DNA from 2 places in the Arthrobacter sp. THG-b23 genome. Region 2 is predicted to be linked to the other one. Evidence: predicted binding sites of a transcription regulator. Region 2 holds the regulator's gene; the other holds the start of a gene.
What was found. Region 2 encodes LexA, which represses DNA repair genes until DNA is damaged. Its sites were predicted from a motif close to TCGAACANNTGTTCGA; they were not measured.
Positions count from the first base shown of each region.

Region 1 (3,374 bases), on a different contig from region 2:
GCGTTTACCGTCGCGTACCGGAAGGAGTTGGACGGTTCCGAGGCGCTAAAGCGTCTGGTGGAACTCGCCCGCGAGCATCCGAAGCTTTGCCTTCTCTACGGCGCCAAGGATGAGACGCACAATCAGGCGGCTGTGCTGCGGGACTTGATCCTGGAAGAACTTGGCGGGGAATCCGGCTGACATGCCGCGGCGGATGGGGGAGTTGCTTGGTGTCGGCGGCCCGCGAGTGCGGGTGACTCGAGCCGGGAGCCGTGGCACATGGCGCGGTGCCGTCCTGGCCCTGGTGGGCGCGGCGCTTCTGGGCGGTTCCATAGCGGGCTGCGGGATTTTCCCCGGGCTCGTTGCACCGCCGTGTCTCCCGCCGGAGTACTCGGTGAGCCCTGCGGAGGCGATCTCAGGGCAGGCTGTAACGGTGTCAGCGCCGGACGCCGACTGTGACCCGCGCTACGGCAGTGACGCGCAGATAGAAGTGATCGTGACAGATGCTTCCGGTGCAGAAGTCGTTCACGAAACCGCTCCGATGAACGACGGCGGCGGCTTCACATACGCGTTTGTCGTCCCCGAACAAGCGGCCGTCGGTGAGGCGGCCGTGACAGCCACGCCCCACAACGTCGACTGGTGCGATGACACAGGCCGGAACAACCGGGTCGCGACCGTCGCCGTCGTCCAACTGGAAAGGGCCGCCTGCGCGATCCCCGTGAAGCCGCTCACCATCACGCGCTGAAACGCGACCAAACCAGCCAGCCCGGCATTGTCTCAGTACCGCTGCCTCCGGCCGGTACGCTGTGAATCATGACCAGGCGCGCAATAGTCACCGGAGCAAGTTCGGGTATCGGGGCAGCCACCGTGCGGGCTCTGCGGAACACCGGGTGGGACGTCGTGGCAGTCGCCCGCCGCGCCGACCGGCTGACAACCCTCGCCCACGAGACTGGCGCCGTCGCCATGCCCGCGGACGTAACCGACCAAGCTTCAGTGGACCGGCTCGCAACGACGGTCTTGGCCGACGGCGGGATCGACGCGCTGGTGAACATCGCCGGTGGCGCCTTTGGGGTGGATTCCATCGCCGAAGGAAAGCCGGTCGATTGGCAGAAGATGTACGAGGTCAACGTCCTCGGCTCCCTGCGGATGATCCAGGCGTTTCTTCCGGCCTTGCGCGACAACGGTGAAGGCTCGGTCGTGCTGCTGACCTCCACAGCGGGGATCGTGGCGTACGAAGGCGGCGGAGGTTACGTGGCCGCCAAGTTCGCCCAGCACTCGATGGCCGGCACCCTGCGCCTGGAAGAAGCGGAACACAACGTGCGCGTGATCGACATCCTCCCGGGCCTGGTGCAGACGGAGGAGTTCTCGCTGAACCGGCTCGGGGGTGACCGGCAGGCGGCCGACCACGTCTACGCCGGTGTGGAGAAACCGCTGCTGGCCGAGGACGTCGCCGACGTCGTGGCCTACTCGCTCAACCTGCCGCATCACATAAACCTTGACCAGATCGTCATGCGTCCGGTGGCACAGGCCGCCGCCCACAAATTAATCCGGAAGTAGCAAGAGCGAAACCGGGCGATTCCCCTTGTACTTGTACTTGGACGTCTGGACGAGGGACGCCAGACTCTCCGATTCTTGCCGTGGTGGGCGGCTTTGTGCGCGCGCTGATTTATTAGGGTTAGCGAATACCAGTGGCCGATTTGTCCGCCAACCCTCTACACGCGCAGACTCGTTCTCCAGAAGCGCCGCTTGTCCTCTAAACATGCCGACCCTCCCTCCACAGGCGTGCAGCGGCCGGCAGTTTTGCACTTACGTCGAAGATCCGTTCTACCCGTGATGCGCGGTGCGTAGCGTTGAAGTATGGCAGCGGAACCGTTGGACGAGGCACAGGAGCCGGAGGAACAATCCGGCATTCCTGCCCTGCCCGACGGCGGTGTCCCCGCCAGTGAATTGCGGGCGGAGGATTGGCAGGAGCTGGGTCCGGCGGAACTGGCCGGTCTGCTCGCCGGAACGGATCCGGGAACCTTGGATGATTGGTCAGCCCTGGAGTACCTCAAAGCGGTCCGCAAGCATGAGGCGTGGGCCCAGTCGCGGCGGTTGCGAGCCGTGCACCGCATGGCGGTGCTGCGCCCGGCCACTGGCGCCGATGCCGGGGCGCCGGACGGAATTTCCCGCCACGCCGCCGCCGAACTCGCACCTATCCTGGCCGTGCGTCGCGAGCGGGCCGCTGCCGAACTGGCCGACGCGCAACAGATCGGCACGTACCTGCCCACCACCCTCAGTGCCCTGGACGCTGGAGAAATTGATATGTCCAGGGCCGTGGCGATTGCCCGGAAAGGCATGGACCTGACGCCGACCGTCATGGCCCACTATGAGGCCAAGGTCGTCCCCGGCGCCGGGACCATCACGCTGGAATCCGTCCAGGCCCGGGCCCGCACCGCCCGCGACCGGCTGCACCCCGAACCCCTCGAAACCCGGCACCGGGCCGCGATGGAACACCGGACCGTGCAGTACCAGCCCCAGGACGATGGAATGGCCGAACTCTACATCCGCACGTCGGCGGAGAAGGCGATGCTGGCCTACAACCTGATGCAGGCCCACGCCAGGAAACTGCAGACCGCCGACGAGACCCGCACCCTCGGCCAACTCCGCGCCGATGTCTTCACCGACATGCTCCTGCGCTACCCCGACCACGCCTACCAGCCGGGGGCCACGGTACAAGGGAGCGGCACCGCTGCCGCAACGGCATTGGCGGAGGCGACCGCCGAACCAGCCACCAGGCAGGCAACGTGCGGACCATGCATCTGCGGCGCCGGGAACGTCACCGCGTCCGTCGCTGTGACTGCGCCCCTTGCAACCTTGCTGCGGCTCTCCGAAGAAGCCGGCGAACTCACTGGCTACGGGCCCATCCCGCCGGGCATGACCCGCGACCTTGCGGCGCTGGCCAAGTCCTGGCTGATCGCGCTCACCGACGACTACGGCAAGGCAGCCGCCGCCGCGAAAGACCTGCGCCACCCGCCCGAATGGCTCAAACGCCTCGTCCGGCTGCGCGACCGCCACTGCCGCGACTACGGCTGCACCATCCCCGCCGACCACTGCGACATCGACCACACCATCGCCTGGGAAGACGGCGGTAAAACCGTCCTCGAAAATCTCAGTGCCAGATGCAGACCCGGGCACAAAACCAAACACCACGGCGGCACTGCCGTCACCCAGGACCCCGACGGGACGCTGCGCTTCACCACCCGCTCCGGCCACACCCACAGCACCACTCCCGACGACGGTTGGTCACTCACCGACCCGACAACACTTAGAAGCCGCGCCGCCGCCGCTGCCAACGGACATGAAGCCGCCGCTGCGGACGGGCATGAAGCTGCCGCTGCGGACGGGCATGAAGC
Region 1 covers NZ_JBNHGM010000010.1:119,106-122,479, forward strand. The annotation lists gene AC5RVD_RS15605 (DUF488 domain-containing protein) at 1-180, shown strand, start outside; gene AC5RVD_RS15610 (hypothetical protein) at 413-724, shown strand; gene AC5RVD_RS15615 (SDR family oxidoreductase) at 793-1,536, shown strand; gene AC5RVD_RS15620 (HNH endonuclease signature motif containing protein) at 1,837-3,374, shown strand, end outside.
Region 1: the regulator LexA is predicted to act here: its motif matches at 1,791-1,806, upstream of AC5RVD_RS15620 (HNH endonuclease signature motif containing protein).

Region 2 (3,374 bases):
CGTCCACGATCACGATGGCCTGGGAGGCCTCCCCTGCTTCATAAACGGCCTCCACGACGTCGAGGCCCAGGGCGGTTCCCGTCGGGTTGTTGGGCGAACAAAGGACGACGACGTTTGCGGCGGAGTCGGCCACGGCAGCGGCGGCAGCGTCCGGCGACAACGTGAAGTCTGCCCCCCGCGGAACAGCCACATACTCCGTGTCCGTCCCGCTGGCCAGCAGCGGGTACATCGAATAGGTGGGCGGGAAGCTCAGCAGGGTACGGCCGGGGCCACCGAAGGCCTGGAGGATTTGCTGCAGGACTTCGTTCGATCCGTTGGCAGCCCAGATGTTCGCTGCGGTGAGGCCGTGCCCCAAGTAGCGGGCCAGTGCCGTTCTCAGCTTCGTGAACTCGCGATCCGGATACCGGTTCAAACCCGCGGCCGCGTCGCTAACGGCCGAGACGATGGCCTGACGGACTGCGTCGGGCAGGCCGTGGGTGTTTTCGTTGACATTCAGGAGGACGGGAACCTCCAACTGGGGCGCACCATAGGGCTCCAAGCCCCGGAGATTGTCCCGCAACGGCAGGCGGTTCAGGCGTTCTAACTGCTCACTCACTGGTCCAGTTTAAGCTTCGGCCCGCCCGGGGCAGGAATCGGGCGGGCCGAAGCAGCTCATATTACGGCTGCCTCAGCGCGCGGACGGGACCAGCAACTGCTGGCCGGCATGGACGATGTCCCCCTGGAGTCCGTTCAATTGCGCGATCTCGAAAATGACATCGTGAGGGTTGCGGTCGGGGGCGGACTGCACGGCCACGTCCCACAGCGTCTGGCCGCTGCCGACCGTGACAGTTGCCGCCGGCCCCGGTCCCAGCTGCCCGGCGGCGGCCATTGCCGGCGCCGTGAAGAAACCGATCAAGGTCAGGGCGGCGGCCGCGGCGAGCATCAGCGGCAGACCAATCAGCAACAAGCGGCCTCGGCGGGTCAGCCGGAGGTTGGTGCTGGTACGGACGCCGGCGGGCTGCGGTGCGAGCTGGGCGGACATGGTGTCACCTTTCCGATTTTCGATCTATTTCTGCTGGTTTCGATCGTTTGGCAACCGCATTCGAACGTATCTTCGAATGCGTCTTCTATAGTTTTAGCACTGGTGATCGAATATTGTCGAGACTCAGTCGAACAAATGTTTGAAATTCACCACCGCCTCGCCTAGCGTTGTAAGCGTCAAGCGGCGGTAAGAGCAGTGCACCAGCCGCCACCGACAAAACAGCCAGACAACAACCCATGCGCGGTTCCGCTACCGCAGCGCCGGCGCATGGACCACTACGGGGAGACCGGGGCCGGATATGTCCGAAGAGAGCACCACCACTGCCGGAGCCAGGCGACGCGGCCGACCCGTCAAGGTGGGACGCAGCCTGACGCCGCGGCAGAAGAAGATCCTGGAGACGATCCAGCGCTCCGTCATGTCCCACGGATACCCTCCGTCGATGCGCGAAATCGGTGACACCGTCGGTTTGGCGAGCCTGTCCAGCGTCACGCACCAGCTGGCGCAACTCGAGAAGATGGGCTACATCAGGCGCGACCCCAAGCGTCCCCGTGCGATGGAAATCCTGACTCCGCTGACCCTCGAGCACGGGGGCGTGGAAATCGTCGGAGTCGATGAACCGCAGCAGCTGCGCAGCTCCAGCGGCGTTGCAGTATCTGAACTGACCACTTCGTCCGACACGGCGATGGTGCCGCTGGTGGGTCGGATCGCGGCAGGCGGTCCTATCCTGGCTGACCAGGCGGTCGAGGACGTCATGCCCCTGCCGCGCCAACTGGTGGGACACGGCGAGTTGTTCATGCTCAGGGTTTCGGGCGATTCGATGATCGATGCGGCTATCTGTGACGGCGACTGGGTCGTGGTGCGCCAGCAGCACACGGCCGAGAACGGCGACATCGTGGCGGCGCTGCTCGACGACGAAGCAACGGTCAAGACCTTCCGGCAGCGCGACGGTCACACCTGGCTGCTGCCGCAGAACACCCAGTACGAACCGATTCTGGGAGACCACGCAACCATCATGGGCAAGGTTGTCTCGGTGATGCGGGCCCTCTGACCCGCCGCAGGCTCCTCAGCCCCTCTGCCGGTCACCGGGGCCGTTGCCCGTTCCCGGTTTGCGCGCGGGCGACCGCTCCGGCGTGGCTGCTGCCCCAGCCCGTTCAGGCAGCGGCTGCAGCCAGCCTCTCCAGGATCTGACGTGCCATGGCGCCGTCCTTGGTGCTCCAGAACGGCGGCAGGGCGCTGCGCAGGAAGCCCCCGTATCGTGCTGTCGCCAGCCGCGAGTCCAACACGGCCACTACTCCCCGGTCGTTGGAGGCGCGGATCAGCCTGCCTGCCCCCTGCGCCAGCCGCACGGCCGCATGGGTCGCCGAAACCGTCATGAAACCGTTTCCCCCGGCCTGCGCCACGGACCGGGTTCGGGCAGTCGTGAGCGGGTCGTCCGGCCGGGGGAACGGAATCCGGTCGATGACCACGAGCCGGCACGCTGCACCGGGAACGTCGACGCCCTGCCAGAGCGTCATGGTGCCAAACAGGCATGCGTCCGGTTCCTCGGCGAATTGGCGGACCAGCGCCGCCATCGATGATTCTCCCTGGCACAGAATGGTCAGGTCGGTTCGCTCGCGCATTTCCGCTGCAGCTTCTTCTGCCGCACGCCGTGAGGAAAACAGGCCCAGGGCGCCGCCGCGCGAGGCCAGCAGGAGCTCCTCGAGTTCATCAAGCTGCTCGGGGCTGGTGCCCCGGCCCGGTTTGGGCAGATGTGACGCCACGTACAGCACGCCCTGCCGAGGGTAATCGAAGGGACTGCCCACATCAACGCTGGAATAGGCCGGCGCACCGGCTCCCAGCAGTCCGAGTGACCCGGCTACCGCGTCGAAGGTTCCCCCGACGGACAATGTTGCCGAGGTGAGCACCACCGTGTGTTCGTCGAACAGACCTTCGCGCAGCCGGGACGCCACGGAGAGCGGCGCTATGTTCAGCGTCGCCGGCTGGTCGTCGTTGGCGGCGTAGTCCCCGGTCTCGCCATAAGTACTGGGACGGGTCGCCCAGATGACCTCCCGGGAGTCGGGCGCGGACAGCAGCCGTTCGGCCAACTCCAGCACGGCAGAGAGCCGCGACCGCGCCATCTGCCGCCCGCCGTCCGCTGCCCCCGCACCCTCCGGCTTGGAATCGGAAAGCGCTGTACGGGCGGCTTCCCGCAGTTGCGTGAGAACCAACTCATGCTCCTCGCGGAGGCCGGCCGCCAACAGCCCGGTCGGCAGCGACTGCAGGACGTCCTCCAGGGCGTCGGCCGCGGAGTTCAGCGGTTCTACGCTGATGCCCGTGTGCTTGCGCGCCGTCGAGGCGGCGGTGCGGACCATGG
Region 2 covers NZ_JBNHGM010000012.1:30,829-34,202, forward strand. The annotation lists gene AC5RVD_RS16295 (histidinol-phosphate transaminase) at 1-595, opposite strand, end outside; gene AC5RVD_RS16300 (LysM peptidoglycan-binding domain-containing protein) at 668-1,021, opposite strand; gene lexA (transcriptional repressor LexA) at 1,320-2,069, shown strand; gene AC5RVD_RS16310 (ATP-dependent DNA helicase) at 2,173-3,374, opposite strand, start outside.